3 regions of the Aquamicrobium soli genome follow, and region 3 is predicted to be linked to each of the others. Evidence: predicted binding sites of a transcription regulator. Region 3 holds the regulator's gene; each other region holds the start of a gene.
What was found. The regulator LexA, encoded in region 3, represses DNA repair genes until DNA is damaged. The targets are predictions, from matches to a motif close to TGTTCNNNNTGTGTTCNG.
Positions count from the first base shown of each region.

Region 1 (6,141 bases), on a different contig from region 3:
TTCAATGACCTGCGGGCGCGCGGCGTGGCGCAGGCGGTAGTCTCCAATTCCGACCGCATGGTGGTCGACGCCAATTTGCGCGCCGTCGGCCTCGCTTACCCCGGCCTGCGCACGGTGAGCCGCAACGACGTGCGCGAGGGCAAGCCCCATCCCGAGCCGTTCCTGCGCGCGGCCTGGCTTGCCGGCGTCGAGCCCGGCGAGGCGGTTGCCATCGACGACAGCTGGCCCGGGGCGCAGGCGGCGCTCGCGGCCGGCATGAAGACCATCTTCTGGCCGGAAAGGCCGATGGACGGCCCCGACGGCGCCCTCAACCTCAACAGCATCGCTGAAGTGCGCGCCGAACTCGGTCTTTAGGCCATGGCCCGACCGAGGTACGGAGGCTGCCGCACGTAACGGTTTTCACCGCGCCCGCAGGCTGGTAGGATTTTGCCGGCCACAGAGGAGGCTGCCATGGCGATCCATCTCGACACCCTGATGCATGCCAGCCATCAGCGCGGGCAGGCGGCCGGCCGGGTCTTCGTCGCGCCGCTGAACGGCATCGCGCATGTCTCGGGCGAGCGATCGACCCCGCTCCTGGACAAGACCATCCCTGCCCTGTTTGCCGAGACGGTTCGTGCCCATGGCGAGCGTGACGCCGCCGTTTTCCTCGGCCAGGACAAGCGCTTTTCGTGGAACGAACTGTCCGAGACGGTCGATGCCTTCGCCGCCGGCCTTCTGGCGCTCGGGCTGCAGAAGGGCGAGCGCATCGGCATCTGGTCGCCCAACCGCTGGGAATGGCTTGTCACCCAGTTCGCCACCGCGCGGCTCGGCCTGATCCTGGTCAACATCAACCCGGCCTACCGGCTGACCGAGCTGAAATACGCGCTGAACAAGGTGGGGTGCCGGGCGCTGGTCACGGCAGCCGCGTTCAAATCCTCCGACTATATCGGCATGCTGCAGACGCTCGCGCCCGAACTCGCCACCGCAGAGCCCGGCAAGCTCGAGGCGGCGGCCCTGCCCACGCTCAGGCTCGTCATCCGCATGGGCGAGGAAACCACGCCGGGCATGGCCAATTTCGGCGACGTGCTGGCCAGCGGCGGTCTCGACGAGCACGAGCGGCTGGACGCCATCTCGCAGGAACTCGACCCGGACGAGGCGATCAACATCCAGTTCACCTCCGGCACCACCGGCGCGCCCAAGGGGGCGACGCTCAGCCATCACAACATCGTCAACAACGGCAATTTCGTCACCTCGGCGATCCGGCTCACCGCCGAGGACCGGCTGTGCATCCCGGTGCCGTTCTATCATTGCTTCGGCATGTCGATGGGCGCGGTGGGCTGCGTCAGCAAGGGCGCGACCATGGTGTTTCCGGACGAGGGCTTCGACCCGGGCGCGGTGCTGAAGGCGGTCGCCGGGGAGCGCTGCACCGGCCTCTATGGCGTGCCGACCATGTTCGTGGCCATGCTCGACCACCCGGATTTCGCGTCCTTCGACCTTACCAGCCTGCGCACCGGCATTATGGCCGGCTCGCCCTGCCCGATCGAGGTGATGAAGAAGGTGGTGTCGCTCATGCATATGAGCGAGGTGACCATCGCCTACGGCATGACCGAGACCAGCCCGGTGTCGTTCCAGAGCAATGTCGACGACCCGCTCGAAAAGCGCGTCTCGACGGTTGGCCGCATCCAGCCGCATGTCGAGGTCAAGATCGTCGACGCGGACGGCATGACGGTCGCCGTCGGCGAGGCCGGCGAGCTGTGCACGCGCGGCTATTCGGTGATGAAAGGCTACTGGCAGGACGAGGAAAAGACCCGCGAAGCGATCGACGCGGAAGGCTGGATGCACACCGGCGACCTCGCCACGCTCGACGCGGAAGGCTACTGCAACATCGTCGGGCGCGTGAAGGACATGGTCATCCGTGGCGGCGAGAACGTCTATCCGCGCGAGGTGGAGGAATTTCTGTACCGGCACCCGAAGGTCAAGGAGGTGCAGGTGTTCGGCGTGCCGGACGAAAAGTTCGGCGAGGCGCTGGCCGCCTGGATCGTGCTGACGCCGGGCCAGAGCGCCACCGAAGAGGAGATCAAGGCCTACTGCCAGGGCCAGATCGCCCACTACAAGATCCCGCTCTATATCCGCTTCAAGGACAGCCTGCCGATGACGGTGACCGGCAAGCCGCAGAAATTCATCATGCGCGACGAGATGGTGGCCGAACTCGGCCTGAAGGCGGCCAAGACGGCGTAGCGGGACGAGCTGTTCAGAGCACGTCCAGCAACAGTGCGAAGCAGCCTTGCGTCCGGAAATGCGGCCAGAACAACCGGTTGGAGCGGTTATGCCTATCCCGCGAAAACCAGAACCATTCCGGCACCGCAGCGGCCGTTCACGGGACGCCAGATAGCGCCCAAAGTGCAGCACGACCTTGCGGGTCGCTCACCCGGCGCCCGGTATCACGCCAGGACTTCACGCGGCATGCGCCATGCTCTGGGCGCTCATGCGATAGGCGATCGCCTCCGCCACGTGAAGGCGGCCGACGGTCTCGCTGGCGTCGAGGTCGGCCAGCGTGCGCGCCACCTTCAGCAGCCGATGATAGGCGCGGGCCGAAAAGCCCAGCTTGTCGGCGGCATCGCTCAGCAATGCCATGCCGGCGGCATCCGGCGCGGCGATCGTCTCGATCAGGGCCGGCGGGCAATGCGCGTTGGTCGTCGCGCCAGCGACACCCAGCTGCTCGAAGCGCCGGCGCTGGATTTCCCGCGCCCGGGCCACGCGCTCGGCGACAACGGTGCTTGTCTCCGCCCGGTCCGAGCGGATCAGGTCGCGGGTCGAGACCGCCGGCACCTCGATCCTCAGATCGATGCGGTCGAGCAGTGGGCCGGAAATGCGCGCCTGGTAGTCGGCGCGGCAGCGCTCGCCGCGCGCACAGCGAAAACCGGGCTCGCCGGCCATGCCGCAGCGGCACGGATTCATCGCCGCCACAAGCTGGATGCGCGCCGGATAGGTGACGCGGTGGTTGGCGCGCGCGATCATGCATTCGCCGGTTTCCAGCGGCTGGCGCAACGCATCCAGCGTCTGCGGTGAGAATTCGGGGAACTCGTCGAGGAACAGCACGCCATTGTGCGCCAGCGACACTTCGCCGGGCCGGGCGCGCAGGCCACCGCCGACCAGCGAGGCCATCGAGGCCGAATGGTGCGGCGCGCGGAACGGGCGGCGGTCGGTCAGCTTGCCTTCGCCGAGTTCGCCGGCGACCGAGGCGATCATCGAGACTTCCAGCAGTTCCTTCGGCGCCAGCGGCGGCAAGATCGAGGGCAGGCGCTGCGCCAGCATCGATTTGCCGGAGCCCGGAGGGCCGATCATAAGCAGGTTATGACTGCCGGCCGCCGCCACTTCCAGCGCGCGCCTGGCCGTTTCCTGGCCTCTTATGTCGGCGAGGTCGGGCAGGTTGCTGGCCGGCGCATGGGTTCCTGGTTCGGGGCGCGACAGCACCTGCGTGCCGCGAAAATGGTTGGCGATGGCAATCAGGCTGCGCGGCGCCAGGATGTCGATGTCCGCGCCGGCCCAAGCCGCCTCCGGGCCGCAGGCGAAGGGGCAGATCAGGCCCTTGCCCTCGGCATTGGCGCCGATGGCCGCCGGCAGCGCGCCCGCCACCGCGGCGATGGTGCCGTCGAGCGACAGCTCCCCCAGCACGACATAACCGGCCAGCATGTCGCCCGGAACCGCGCCAATCGCCGCCATCAGGCCGAGCGCGATCGGCAGGTCGTAATGGCTGCCTTCCTTGGGCAGGTCGGCGGGCGCGAGGTTGATGGTGACTTTCCTTGCCGGCATCGACAGGCCGGAGGCATGCAGCGCCGCCTGCACCCGCTCGCGGCTTTCGGCCACCGCCTTGTCGGGCAGGCCGACGATCGACATGCCGACCTTGCCGGGCGCCACCATCACCTGCACGTCGACCGGCACGGCCTCGATGCCCTGGAACGCCACCGTGCGAACGCGCGAAACCATCCTTCCGCCCCCTTCGGGCAGGCAGGCTCATGTTCCGTCACCCGTCCGCCCCATGCCAGACAAGCACAGCCAGGCGATCGAATCAAGAACATTTCAGGAACAACCTAGCGACCAGCGTGTGATTCGGTTGTGCCAGGTTGCATGGCTGGAACAAAGCGCAAGGCCAGCGCCGCCGCGGCTTTCGTCATTTCAGCCGCGCTTCTTGTCCTCGACCACGTCCCAGAACAGGCCGGCGATGTCGGGGCCGCCGAAGCGCTGGATTTCGCGGATGCCGGTGGGCGAGGTGACGTTGATCTCGGTCATATAGTCGCCGATGACATCGATGCCGACGAGGATGAAGCCGCGTTCCTTCAGGGAGGGACCGATGCGCGCGCAAATCTCGCGCTCGCGTTCGGTCAGGCCGGCCTTTTCGGCGCGCCCGCCGACATGCATGTTGGAACGCGACTCTCCTTCCGAAGGCACGCGGTTGACGGCACCGACCGCCTCGCCGTCGATCAGGATTATGCGCTTGTCGCCCTTGCGCACGTCCTTCAGGTAGCGCTGAACGATGAACGGCTCGCGGAACATCTGCCCGAACATCTCCAGGAGCGAGGTCAGGTTGCGATCGCCGTCGTTGAGCTGGAACACGCCGGCGCCGCCGTTGCCGTAAAGCGGCTTGAGGATGATGTCGCCGAACTCCTTGCGGAAGGCCTCGACCTCGCGCACGTCCTTGGTGATCAGCGTTTCCGGCATCAGGTCGGGAAATTCGGTGACGAATATCTTTTCCGGGCTGTTGCGCACCCAGGCAGGATCGTTGACCACCAGCGTCTTCGGGTGGATGCGCTCCAGCATGTGGGTGGTGGTGATGTAGTTCATGTCGAAGGGCGGGTCCTGGCGCAGCAGGATCACGTCCATTTCCGACAGGTCGGTGCGGACGGGTTCGCCCAGCGTGTAGTGGTTGCCCTTCTCGTCGCGCACCTGCATTTCCTCGATGCGGGCAATAACCTTGCCGTCGCGCATGGAAAGCCGGTCGGGCGTGTAGTGGAACAGCCTGTGCCCGCGCCGCTGCGCTTCCAGCGACAGCGCGAACGACGTGTCGCCCGCAATCGAGACGGTAGAAACGTGGTCCATCTGGACGGCGACCTTGAGAGACATGGCGAGCCCTTGGCGTTCGGGGAAACTGTCTTGCCTTTACAGCTTTGGCCCCAAGCTGCCAATCGCCGGATTGCCCGGCGGCCGGCTGGCAGCTCGAAAACGCCGGCCCACCGCGGCCGCTTTCTGCCTGGCCCGCTTGTGCGGGCCGGCCACGCGCTTTACAGCAGGGGCGATAACCGAAAGGCGATAGCGACAGACATGCGACTGGGCGGACGGCTGGCGGCAGCCATCGAGGTGCTTGACGACATCGAGCGACGCCACCGGCCGGTGGCGGAGGCGCTGAAGGACTGGGGCGTCTCGCATCGCTTTGCCGGCGGCGGCGACCGCGCCGCCATCGGCAACATCGTCTACGACGCGCTGCGGTACAGGCGCTCCGCCGGCTGGCTGCTCGGCCAGGACACGCCACGCGCCGTTGGCTTCGGCGCCCTGCTGCTTCGGGGCGAACACTCGGCCGCCGGGCTCAACGCTGTGTTGGAGGACGACAGGTTCGCGCCACCACCGCTGGACGACGCCGAATTGAAAGCGCTCGAGGGTAGGCAGATCGCCGATGCGCCGGGCCCGGTGCGCGCCGACATCCCCGACTGGTGCGTGCCGCTGTTCGAGCGCGCCTTCGGCGACGATTGGGTCGGGGAAGGGGCTGCCCTGGCCGCACGCCCGCCTCTCGATATGCGCGCCAACACCTTGCGGGCCGGCCGCGACAAGGTTCTGGCCGAACTGTCCCAAACCGGGGCGCGGCCGACCACGATCGCACCGGACGGCCTGCGCATCGCACCGATTTCTGGCGACGGCCGCCACCCCAACGTCCAGGCCGAGGCCGCCTTCCAGAAAGGCTGGTTCGAGGTGCAGGACGAAGGCTCGCAGATCGCCGCAATGCTCGCCGGAGCGAAGCCCGGCATGCAGGTGCTCGACTATTGCGCGGGCGCCGGCGGCAAGACGCTGGCCCTGTCGGCGGCGATGGACAACCACGGCCAGGTTTTTGCCCAGGACGCCGAAAAGGTGCGGCTCGCGCCGATCTTCGACCGGCTGCGCCGCAGCGGCAAC
Region 1 is NZ_JBHRTK010000012.1:74,825-80,965, forward strand. It holds gene ACFOHJ_RS09915 (HAD family hydrolase) at 1-354, shown strand, start outside; gene ACFOHJ_RS09920 (AMP-binding protein) at 451-2,217, shown strand; gene ACFOHJ_RS09925 (YifB family Mg chelatase-like AAA ATPase) at 2,434-3,966, opposite strand; gene gshB (glutathione synthase) at 4,156-5,100, opposite strand; gene ACFOHJ_RS09935 (RsmB/NOP family class I SAM-dependent RNA methyltransferase) at 5,299-6,141, shown strand, end outside.
Region 1: ACFOHJ_RS09925 (YifB family Mg chelatase-like AAA ATPase) is a predicted target of LexA. The motif match lies at 4,051-4,068, and genes of this name have one in related genera.

Region 2 (6,141 bases), on a different contig from region 3:
TGTTCGAGCTCGGGCTTGGGGTAGTGGACGGGCTCGCGCCCTTCGCGGCGACGAAGATAGGGGTGGACCATATCGCCCTGGATCGGACCGGGCCGGACGATCGCCACCTGAACGACCAGGTCGTAATAGGTGCGAGGCTTGAGGCGCGGCAGCATCGACATTTGCGCGCGGCTCTCGATTTGAAATGTCCCGAGGGTGTCGGCCTTCCTGATCATCGCATAGGTACGAGGATCTTCGGCAGGAATCGTAGCGAGGTCGAGCTCGATGCCCTTGTGATGCGCGAGGAGGTCGAGACCCTTTTTCATGCAAGTGAGCATGCCCAGGGCCAAGACGTCGACCTTCATAAATCGCAGCGCGTCGATGTCGTCCTTGTCCCACTCGATGACCTGGCGGTCCTTCATGCTCGCAGGCTCGATTGGGACGAGATCGTCGAGCCTGTCGTGGGTGAGGACGAAACCGCCGGGGTGCTGCGACAAATGTCGTGGCGCGCCCATGAGCTGACGCGCCAGGTCCAGGGTCAATCGCAGCCGTCGATCAGCAATATTGAGATTGAGCGCCTCGACATGGCTGTTTTCCACGCCGTCCTCGGACCAGCCCCAGACCTGCCCGGAGAGCGAGGAAATCAGATCCTCGGGCAGGCCGAGGGCCTTGCCGACGTCGCGCAGCGCCCCTTTGGTCCGATAGCGGATGACGGTGGAGCACAGCGCCGCGTGGTCGCGACCGTAGGTTTCAAAAACCCACTGCATCACGATCTCCCGCCGTTCATGTTCAAAGTCCACGTCAATGTCGGGCGGTTCGCGTCTCTCCTCGGACACGAAGCGTTCGAACAGCAGGTCGTTGCGACCGGGATCGATCGAGGTGATCCCGAGCACGTAGCAGACGGCGGAGTTCGCGGCAGAGCCGCGTCCCTGGCATAGGATATCGCGTGAGCGCGCGAACCTGACGATGCTGTTGACCGTCAAAAAATATGGCGCGTAGTCGAGCTTCTTGATCAGGCGCAGTTCGTGCTGAAGAACGGCGCGCACCTCGTCGGGCAAGCCCTCGGGATAGCGGGTCTGAGCCCCTTCCCAGGTTAGCTTTTCGAGCGTCTCCTGCGGCGAAAGCGCGGGATCGTCACGCTCCTCTGGGTATTGATAGGCCAGCTCATCGAGGCTGAAGCGACACCGGTCGGCGATCTCCAGCGTGCGCGCCAAAGCCTCCGGGTAGCGCATAAACAGGCGGTGCATCTCCTCGGGCGGCTTGAGATAACGATCGGCATGTCGTTCGCGGCGGTCGCCGAGCGCATCGATGGTGACGTTGTGGCGAATGCAGGTGACGACGTCCTGGAGGATCCGGCGATCGGGCTCGTGAAAGAGCACGTCGTTGGTCACGACGGTGCGGACCTTCGCCGCGGCGGCGGCATTGGAGAGCTCGTGAAGCCGGAGCTGGTCGTTCGGCCGGCGTCTGAGCGTCAGCGCCATGTAGGCGCGGTTGGCGAAGGCATCGTGCAGTTGGCGCAGGTGAAGTCGACAATCATCGTCGGCCATGTCAGGCACGAGCACTGCGATCAGACCTTCGCCATAGGCGATGACGTCGGTCCATGCGAGGCTGCATTTGCCCTTGCCCGCGCGCCGCTTGCCGAGCGAGAGCAGCCGGCAGAGCCGCGCGTAAGCGGCCCGGTCGGTTGGATAGACCAGGATCGACATGCCGTCTGACAGATCCAGGCGGCAGCCCACGATCAGCCGCACCCCGGTCGCTTTCGAGGCTTCGTGTGCGCGAACGATACCGGCAAGGCTGTTGCGGTCGACGACCGCGAGCGCCTCGATGCCCTGCAACGCTGCCCGGGCGAAGAGTTCGTCGGCTGACGATGCCCCGCGCAGGAAGCTGAAATGCGATGTGACCTGAAGCTCGACATAGCGATGGGTGCTCATCCGAACACCCCATGCACGAACCAGCGATGCGACCCAGTCGCCGCATCCTCGCCGTCGCCGGCGCGATAGATCCAGTATCGTTCGCCAGCTTCGTCTTCGACCCTGAAATAGTCGCGCACGGTCGCGAGTTCGGCATCGCGTTTCCACCATTCCCCGAACACGCGCTCGGGCCCGTCAGCCCGGCGCACACGGCGGCGAATGCCACGCCAGGTGAAGGCGACCGGGGGATGATCGGGCAGGAGCGCGACGGTCTCGATCAGCTCGGGGCGCTGCAGCAGACGCGCGGGCCGCGGCCAATGGCCCGGCCAGGTGGCGCCGGTGTCGGGCGCCATTGCGGGAATGCGGCCGACGGCGCGCTCGGGCACGTCGCTGGACAGCGGCGCCGCGCGATAGACGGCCCGTTCGCCGACGCGGTTGGCGAGCGTGTCGATCAGATCGGACACATCGGGAATGGCCTCTTCGATCAGCGAGCTGACGGTCTGCTTGCGGAGCAGAGGTTCGGTGCTGCTTGCGACGAGGGAAAGGAGCTCGATGCCGAAGCCCGGATCGATGGTTTCGATCTTGTCGCACAAGAGCCGGGTGAGGCGCTTTACATCGCGCACGGGCATTGCCATGCCGACACGGATCGCCTGGCGCTGATTGTCGACGCGCCGCAGGTGAAGGTCGAGCCGCCGCGCCCCGAGGTCGGCTTCCTCGAGCCGTTCGCAGAGCGCAACGACGAGCTTGCCGATGTAACGCGCGATTGTCTCGGCCGCCGAGATCGGTTCGGCGAAGCTACGCCGGACCTCGATCAAATCGGCCGGCCGGACTGGATCGATCGGTTCCGCCGCCGACCCGACCGCCTGGTCGAGCCGCCGACCGAGCTCGTGGCCGAAACGAAGCGTCAGCGGCGCACGCGGCTGCGCCAGAAGATCGCCGACCTGCTGGAAGCCGAGGATGCGCAGATCGTGGTTCATCGCCGCAGGCAGACGCAGAGCTTCCAACGGCAATGAGGAGACGATGTTCGGCCCATGCCCGGCTGCCGCCACGAAGCCCGGGCTGGCAAGGTAACGGGCAAAGGCATGCGCGGCGCCCCAGCTGTCGGCCACGGCGGCGCGCGCGGCAATGCCGGACATGGCAAGGCGCCCGATCAGGGCATCGAGCATCGCTTCTTCACCGCCATGGAGATGATCGGCACCCGTGGTGTCGATCACGATCCCGTCTTCGCCATCCACCGCGACGATCGGGGCAAAGCGCTGCAGCACCCACAAAGCGAGGCGCTCCAGCGCCTCGGAATCCGCGATAGGGTCGGCATCCTGGATGAGCAGGTCCCGGACGAGGACCTGCGCCTTGGCGACCGGCATACCGGGCCGCAAGCCAGCCGCCCGCGCGGCGGCATCCGCCGACACCACCACGCGCCGGCTTCCTTCCCGGCCGATCAGGACGAGCGGGGCCTCAACCGGAGGCGCCGCGTCGCCGGCCTTCCGCCGCAGCCGATCGGTCGACCAGCTCGGCAGGAAGAGCGAGACAACCCGTGTCATCGCAAGCCTCCAACTCGAAATCTGCACTCTCGCCCGCGCGGGCGCGGATCAACTCGACAAGCCACCGATGGCGGCTGACACCAGGAACGGGCAGCGCCGCCGAGGGCAGGACCGAGATCCTCCAGCGCGTCATCGCGGCGGTTGGCTGTCCAAAATCGGCGGCCTCGGTCTGGCGCCGCCAGCGCCGAAGGGCGATGCCGATCGTCCCGGTGCCTTCAGCCGAGAGCTGCAAGCGCCGGGAGGCGGTCATGGAAAGACGGGCGACCTCGCCGACGACGGCGCCCAGCCCGCCGTGCCGGAGGCCTTCCTCCATGCAGGCGAGGATCGCCTTGTCGTCGCCTGCCTCGACGTAGATCACGCGATCCGGCGGCAATCCTGCCTGCGCGAGCGCCGGCGCGAAGAGATCCGGGCGTGTGATGCACCACAGGATCTTGCCCGTCGTCCGCGCGGCGATGCCGCCGGCGAACAGGGCGGCGGCCGCACCGTCGACGGCACCAAATCCGCCGCCCGCAATCTCATGAAGAGCGCCACGCGCCAGCCCTCCGCCGGGGAGTCGCGCGTCGACCTCGGCAATCCCGAAAGGAAGCACCGATTTCGCGCGCAGGGTTCGACCCTCGATCTTCTCGATTTGCGCGCGCAACGACTCTATGGCGGGCTCCGGCCGCAAGCTGGTCCTTGACCTCCTGGGATGGCTCTTGCATCATGTTCTCTATTTGTTCTCCAAATAAAGGGCGTGAGTCAAGAGCAGCGGCGAGCATCGAATCGAAGCAGCTGCGAGATGCAAAATTGCACTGTCTTGCGGCGGGTCCTTTGCCGCACGGATCGATCCCAGTACGGCGGGACCAGATCACCCAAGGGTCTCCTTCGCTTCCACCTCGCCCAGCACACGTAGATCGGGGAGCGGAAGCTTGAACCAAGAACTGAACGGCGAAGCTGGTTCGCTCGCGTCACTTCAAATGTTGATCGTATGCGGCGAGAGCCAATCCGCAGTGGCTACCGCGTATTCCTCTCAAGGACGGTCTCGAAGTAGATATCGTTCTCATACGTTCCGAAGTTCCGGTTCAAGCCGAATCTGCAAATCGAGAAGCTGGCTGGCATCCATTCCATGGCCCGCGAGAGTTTGCAGGTAGTCAAGCAGATCGTCTTGCCGCGGTTGGCCAAAGGCTAGGCGATAGACCGTGAGGCTGCGCTTGAGCCAAGCGAGTCGCGTGACTTCCCGACTGAACGGCAACATCGGCACGCGCCGTTCGACCCTCACGGAACCTTCGTAGATCCAATAGGGGATGAGGTCGGTGTCGACCGCCGCCTGGCTGCGCGCGCGCTCGAACATCAGCTTCCACGGATCGTCAGGCGCCTGCCCACAGCCCCTGACGGCACCGCCTTGGCGCTCGGCCAAGTTGAGACGCACGGCATGGCCCTTGAAGCGGTTGACGCGGCCTTCGCGCTGTTCAAGGTCCACCGGGTTGCCCGGTAGGTTCCAGTGATAGACGCGATAGCAATAGGGATGGAAATCCAACCCCTCCTGGCCGACCGACGTGGTGGCGAGAACGAATGGCCGGAACGGCGAGTTGAACGCATCGCGCACGCCTCCGAGCCGGGCGACGGCGCCGTCCTCGTCCTTGTAGTCGGCGAGCCGCATCGCGAAGCGTCCGCGCATCTGGAATTTGCTGATGTCGAGGGCCTCGCCATCGACATGCACGTCGTCGACCTCGATCTGCGACGGGCGGATGGCCAGGGCCTGGGCCATGGCGCGCGCGACGCCGAGGGCGCGTTCCTCGGCCGGGCGGGCTCCGAGACCTTCGGCATCGACAAGGTAGTGGGCGTATTCGTCCAAGACGGCCTGTAGGTTGTGCTCGGCGCAGTAGACCAACACACGGCGCCAATAGTGATCGTCGGTATCCCGCCGCAACAGGGCGACCGCGTCATGCTGGTTGAACAGCGCCCGGAACGACCAAGCGACTTCAGCGGCGGCGCTGAGCAGGCGCGGGTCGTCCCACGCCAGCTCGGGCGCGATCCGCTTGAGGGCGCGAAGCGCGCAGACGGCCGGGCTGCCGAGCGCCACGTCTACCAGCAGGTCGGAAAGATCGGCGGACGAAGCGCCGATGTCGTGCGTCTTGACCGCCGCCGCAAGCTCGGCGACATGATCCTGAAAGGCGTCTTCGCTCGCCAGGGCGCGCATGCCATGGGGCGTCTCCAGCCAGGCGCGGGACCGCGTGCCCAGCAGGTCATCTACCACGGCGGGAGCGGCCCACTCGGCGCTGTTGGCGTCCTGCCGCGACGCCGCCCCTTTTCGCAGAGCCTCGAGGGCGGGCTTGAGGCGGTCGACGATGGCGGCGCGCATGCCCTCCTGCGACAGGGCGGTCTCGGTTTCACTGAAAACCGCGAGCGGATCGGCCAGCTCGGCCAGAGCCGGCGACGGATAGATCAGGAGCAGCGCGCGCAAACCCACAAGCCGCCCCTGATCCTGTCGGAACTGCAAGGGGCGCAGACGATGTTGCTCGAAATAGCGTCGGCCGGATTCGCCGACGCCCATGCGCCGTTCGGCTTCATAAGACAGCAGGGCTGCAATCGCGTCGGGCACCATGGACCAGGCCGAAAATATCAGCGCCTTGGTCAGCGGCGCGCCGGATCGCGCGTCGCCGTAATAGGGCATGGCGGCGGGTATCCAGAGATTCTGTTCGAGACGCTGGCCGAAGATGTCGTCCATGATC
Region 2 is NZ_JBHRTK010000014.1:67,419-73,559, reverse strand. It holds gene ACFOHJ_RS15190 (error-prone DNA polymerase) at 1-1,910, opposite strand, end outside; gene ACFOHJ_RS15185 (Y-family DNA polymerase) at 1,907-3,430, opposite strand; gene ACFOHJ_RS15180 (ImuA family protein) at 3,345-4,097, opposite strand; gene ACFOHJ_RS15175 (helicase C-terminal domain-containing protein) at 4,470-6,141, opposite strand, start outside.
Region 2: ACFOHJ_RS15180 (ImuA family protein) is a predicted target of LexA. The motif match lies at 4,134-4,151, and genes of this name have one in related genera.

Region 3 (6,141 bases):
CCTTCCTGCTGGTGCCGGTGTTCCTTTCGGTCGGCGTGGTCGGCTATTTTTCGCTTGCCGGCGAACCGGATTTTTATCGGCCGGCAGCGCTGGCGCTGCTGCTGGCCCTCGTGGCCTGGGTTGCCCGGAACCGGCCGAAGACGCATCTGTGCCTGCTGGCGGCTCTCCTGTGCGTGCTCGGTTTCCTCGCGGCCAAGGCCGAGACCTGGCGCGCGGCGACGCCGATGCTCGGGTCGGAAATCTCGACGCGCCTGACGGGACGGGTCGTTGCCATCGACCACATGGAAAGCGGCCGCGTGCGGCTGACCCTCGACGTGCTTTCGACGGCGAGGCCGACCTTGCGCTACGCTCCCGAACGCGTGCGCGTTTCGGCGCGGGCGCTGCCCAAGGGAGCCCGCGCCGGCTCGACGATCAGCGGCACCGTGCGGCTGCTGCCGCCGACCGGGCCGATCCGCCCGGGAAGCTACGACTACTCGTTCCAGAGCTATTTCGACGGGATCGGCGCCAGCGGGTTTTTCATGAGCAACCCCAGCCTGGCCGAGGAGCGGCCGATGCCGTTTTCTGCGCGGCTGTCGGCGATGGTGGAAAATGCGCGCGAGGCGATCGCCGGCCATATCCGCGAAAGCGTCGGCGGTGCGGAAGGCGAGATTGCGGCGGCACTGATCGTCGGGGTACGCGCCGGCATTCCCGAAGCCGTCAACGAGGCGATGCGCAAGACCGGCATCTATCACATCATCTCGATTTCCGGCCTGCACATGGCGCTGGTGGCCGGCATCGTCATGGCGATGATGCGCGGGGCGTTCGCGCTGTTTCCGGATTTTTCCTCGCGCCACGCGGTGAAGAAGATCGCCGCCGCCGTCGCGCTGCTGTCCGTCGCCGCCTATCTGGTGATTTCCGGCGTGGTGGTGGCGGCCGAGCGCAGCTTCATCATGCTGGCGGTCATGCTCACGGCGGTGCTGTTCGACCGGGCGGCCCTGACCATGCGCAACCTGGCGATCTCGGCCATCGCCGTCATCGCCGTATCCCCGCATGAGGTGGTCGGGCCGAGCTTCCAGATGTCGTTTGCGGCAACGGCCGCGCTGGTGGGCGCCTATGCCGGCTGGTCTGATTACCGCGCCGGCAAGACGACCGCTTCGCCGCCGCGCCGCTCGCTCCCCGGCTGGCTGTCGCGCAAATTCGCTGGCGGCATGGCCGGTCTCGCCGTGACCTCGATCGTCGCCGGGGGTGCTACGACGCTTTACGCCATGTGGCATTTCCAGCGCGTGGCGCCGCTCAGCCTGCTTGCCAACCTTGCCATCATGCCGATCGTCTCGGCGGTCGTCATGCCGTTCGCCGTCCTCTCCTCGCTGGCGATGCCGTTCGGGCTCGACTGGCCGTTCCTCTACGTGATGGGCAAGGGGCTTTCCGCCATGATCGTTCTCGCCGAATGGATCGCGGCGCGCTCGCCCGTCGATGCGGTCGGGCTGGTGTCGGGGGAGGCGGTGCTTTTCGTCACCATCGCGCTGGTCATCGCCACGATGGCCACGACATGGCTGAGGTGGGCGGCGCTTCCCTTTGCGCTTGCCGGCTTGCTCGCGATCCCGGCCGTGCGAACGCCCGATGTCCTCGTTTCGGAAGACGGCCGGTTGGTCGCGCTACCGATCGGCGGCGGCGAACTGGCGCTCAACCGGCCGCGCGCCAGCGAATTCACCATCGACAACTGGCGCCGCGCGCTCGACGCCGAAACCGTGATTGCGCCAGCACCGGCCAAGGCCTCAGCTTTTGACCTGGAAGACAGCATCGAATTGCCGGAAGGAACGCCGTTCCTGTGCGCGGACGGCCTGTGCGTGGCCAGGCACGGCAACGGCCCGATCGTCGCCCATGCCGACAGTGCGGCCGCCGCCAAGCCGGCCTGCGCTTTCGCCGCGCTCATCGTTATCGCCGACGCCACGGCCGCCGATCCCTGTCGCGATCCGCTGGTCGCGGTCGTCACCGCGCGCGACCTCGCACGCTCCGGCAGCGCCGAGATTTTCCTTGATCGGCAGTCTGCCGCGGCGCCCGCCGAGATCCGCTATGCGGTCGAGGAAAACTACCGGCCATGGCATCGCCAGCGGGCTTTTTCCCGCGAGGCGCGCGGCCGGCCGCCCTACGATGCGAAAGCCGGGCGCAAAACGCCGCGACGCCAAGGCATTAAAGGCACGGGATCCAGCCAGAAACCGTAAGGCGGCGCCAGATGCCAGCGCCTAACCGCACAACGGTCAGTAGCGGCGGATCAGCCCGACCAGCTTGCCCTGGATCTTGACCCGGTCCGGACCGAAGATCCGCGTCTCGTAGGCCGGGTTGGCGGCCTCGAGCGCGATGGAGGCGCCCTTGCGGCGGAAGCGCTTCAGCGTCGCTTCCTCCTCGTCCACAAGGGCCACGATGATTTCGCCGGGATTGGCGGTGCTGGCGTTGCGGATGATGACCGTGTCGCCGTCGAAGATGCCGGCCTCGATCATCGAGTCACCCTTGACCTCGAGCGCGTAATGCTCGCCGCCCATGATCATGTCCGGCGGCACCGAGATGGAGTGGGTCTTGTGCTGGATGGCGTCGATCGGCACGCCGGCGGCGATGCGACCCATGACCGGGATCGATACGCTGGCGGCTTCGTCGTCATTGCCGGCCGTCTGCATCCGCGAGGGCCTGGAAAGCTTGCCGGCGTCGCCTGCACGCTGGCTGGCGGAAGCCGGGGCGGGCTGGCCCAGGCTGCCCTGGATGACGCTCGGCGAGAATTTGCGGGCCGCATTGAAGCCGGGAGTCAGCGAATCGGGCAGGCGCAGCACCTCCAGCGCCCGCGCCCGGTTGGGCAGGCGGCGGATGAAGCCGCGCTCCTCCAGTGCGGTGATCAAGCGGTGGATACCGGATTTGGAAGCAAGATCGAGCGCCTCCTTCATCTCGTCGAAGGAAGGGGGAATGCCGCTTTCCTTGAGCCGTTCATTGATGAAAAGAAGCAGTTCATGTTGCTTACGCGTCAGCATCGCGGCCCCCGGTGCCGTTCGAATCCGGAATCGAAAAACAAACCATGAACAGACACTATCTGTTCCAGTTGTGTTCCGCAACCGTTTAAATTTTAATGAATATGTTGGTGATTTGTTCAGCGTAGCATGAGGACGCGGCAGTTGGCGCCGGCCTCTGCGGCGGGCGCGAAGGGCTCGCGCACGATCAGGCCCTCGGCGTCGGCCAGGCGCCGCAGCATCGAGGAATCCTGCAGGCCGAGCGGCGTGGCGGTGAGAAGGCCGGCCTCCTCGCGAACGCAGGCGCGGACGTAATCCTGCCGCCGGTCGTTTGCCGCCATCGCCGCGCCGAGCCGCGCCTCGCGCATGTCGGGGCGGTACCGGCGGCCGCCGAGGCGGGCCAGCAACGGTTTCAGGAACAGCTGCGAGCAGACCAGGCTTGCCACCGGGTTGCCGGGCAGGCCGATGCAGCGCATGGCGCCGAGGCGGCCCGACATCAACGGCTTGCCGGGACGCATCGCCACCTTCCAGAAGTCGAGCGTCATGCCTTCGCCGGTAAGCACGTCGTGGATGAGATCGAGGTCGCCGACGGAAGCGCCGCCGAGCGTCACCAGCACGTCGGCCTTTGCTGCCACGGCCTGCCTGACGCGCGCAGCGATGTCTTCCTTGCGGTCGGCCGCGATACCGAGGTCGATCGCGCGAGCGCCGACCGAGTGCGCGACTGCGGCCACGCCATAGGCGTTGGAGGAAATGATCTGGCCGGGCGCCAGTTCGCTGCCGGGCGTACGCAGTTCGTCGCCGGTGGCGATCACGGCGACCAGCGGCCGCCGCACCACGCTGAGGTAGGGGTGGTTGGCCGACGCCGCCAGCGCCAGGGCGGCGGGATCGAGCAGGCGGCCCTTTTCCAGAAGCAGGTCGCCCTCGGCAAAATCCAGCCCGGCCTTGCGGACATTGGCGCCATGGGCCGTCGCCTCGACCACTTCGATCGCACCATTGCCGAGGTCGCGGGTGTCTTCCTGGATGACGACGGTGTCGGTGCCGGCGGGCAACGGCGCGCCGGTGAAGATGCGCACGGCCTCGCCCCCGGCCGGGGTGCCGGTAAAGCCATGTCCGGCGGGAGCCGTGCCGATGACCGACAGGCGTGCCGGCAGCGTGCCGATGTCGGCGGCGTGCACCGCATAGCCGTCCATGGCGGAAGCGTCGAAAGGCGGCTGCGTGCGCAGCGCGCGGATCGGCTCGGCCAGCACCCTGTCCATCGCTTCGGCCAGCGGCACGCTTTCGCCCGGCAGCGGTGCCGCGCCCGCAAGCAGCCGGTCGAGGGCGTCGGCGACCGGCACCAGCGCCATGTCAGCGCTCCGCCTTGTAGGTGCCGGACTTGCCGCCGGTCTTTTCCATCAGCCGGATGCCGGAGATCACCATGGCGCGGTCCACGGCCTTGGCCATGTCGTAGATGGTGAGGCAGGCGACCGAAGCCGCCGTCAGCGCCTCCATCTCCACGCCGGTCTTGCCGGTAACGCGCGCCAGCGCCGTGACCCTCAGGCCGGGCAAAGCGTGGTCCGGCTCGATGTCGACCGAAACCTTGGTCAGCAAGAGCGGATGGCAGAGCGGGATCAGTTCATGGGTGCGCTTGGCCGCCATGATGCCGGCGATGCGCGCGGTGGCCAGCACGTCGCCCTTCTTGGCGTTGCCGTCGAGGATGGTTTTCAGCGTCTGCGGCTGCATGGTGACGCAGCCTTCGGCGATCGCGGTGCGCGTCGTCTCGGCCTTTTCGCCGACATCGACCATGTGCGCCTCGCCGTCGGCGCCGAGATGGGTCAGGGCAGGGCCTGCCGGATGTGCCTTCGGGTCAGACATTTTCCGTCGCGGCGGTCGCTCCGGTCAGCAGCAGCCTCGTCGCCTGCGTCACGTCGGCCTGCCGCATCAGGCTTTCGCCGATGAGGAAGGTGCCGATGCCGATCGCCTCCAGCCGCTTGCAATCGGCATGGGTGAAGATGCCGCTTTCGCTGACCAGCAGCCGGTCGGCCGGTACATGGGCTGCCAGGCGCTCGGAAACGTCGAGGCTGGTTTCGAAGGTGCGCAGGTTGCGGTTGTTGATGCCGATCAGCCGCGATTCCAGTTTCAGCGCGCGTTCCAGTTCCGCCTCGTCGTGAACCTCGATCAGCGAATCCATGCCAAGGGTTGCAGCGGTTTCTTCAAGTTCGCGTGCAAGCGCATCGTCGACGCTGGCCATGATGATGAGGATGGCGTCGGCGCCCCAGGCGCGCGCCTCGTAGACCTGATAGGGATCGAAGAGGAAATCCTTGCGCAGGGCGGGCAGGGCGACGGCCTGGCGGGCCTTGGTGAGGAATTCCGGAGCGCCCTGAAAGGAAGGCGCATCGGTCAGCACGGAGAGGCAGGCGGCGCCGCCTTTCTCGTAGGCCTTCGCCAGCCTCGGCGGGTCGAAATCGGCGCGGATCAACCCCTTGGACGGGCTTGCCTTCTTGATCTCGGCGATCAGGCCGAAGCGGCCCGCCTGGCGTTTTGCTTCGAGTGCTGCGAGGAAGCCGCGGGGCGCGTCGCTGTCCGCCGCCCGTGCCCTGATCTCGCCCAGCGGCACGCGCGCCTTGGCGGCGGCGATTTCCTCGCGCTTATAGGATTCGATTTTACGCAGGATGTCGGCCATGGCTCTTTATAGGGGCTCGTTCGACACCTTGACCAGCCTGTCGAGCACCGCGGTCGCCTTGCCGCTGTCGATGGCGTCGGCGGCGATGACAATACCTTCCTCGAGGCCCGCCGCCTTGCCGGCCACAACCAGGCCGGCGCCGGCGTTCATCAGCACCGTCTCGCGGAATGCGCCGGGAGCGCCGCCGAGCATGGCGCGCAAGGCTTCCGCGTTGTAGGCGGCTTCGCCGCCGCGCAGGTCCTGCTTCGTCCAGCGCTTGAAACCGACCTGCTCGGGCGTCAGCGTAAACGTGCGGATGTGCCCGTCGGACAACTCCGCCACCTTGGTTTCGCCGGTGGTGGTGATCTCGTCGTAACCGTCGCCATGGACGACCCAGACATGGTCGGAGCCGAGCGCTTTGAGCGTCTCGGCGACCGGAACGACCCATTCCGGCGCGAACACGCCGACGAGCTGGCGGGTGACGCCGGCCGGATTGGACAGGGGCCCGAGGATGTTGAAGATGGTGCG
Region 3 is NZ_JBHRTK010000015.1:133,693-139,833, forward strand. It holds gene ACFOHJ_RS16185 (ComEC/Rec2 family competence protein) at 1-2,201, shown strand, start outside; gene lexA (transcriptional repressor LexA) at 2,238-2,996, opposite strand; gene ACFOHJ_RS16195 (molybdopterin molybdotransferase MoeA) at 3,113-4,318, opposite strand; gene moaC (cyclic pyranopterin monophosphate synthase MoaC) at 4,320-4,826, opposite strand; gene trpC (indole-3-glycerol phosphate synthase TrpC) at 4,819-5,634, opposite strand; gene trpD (anthranilate phosphoribosyltransferase) at 5,641-6,141, opposite strand, start outside.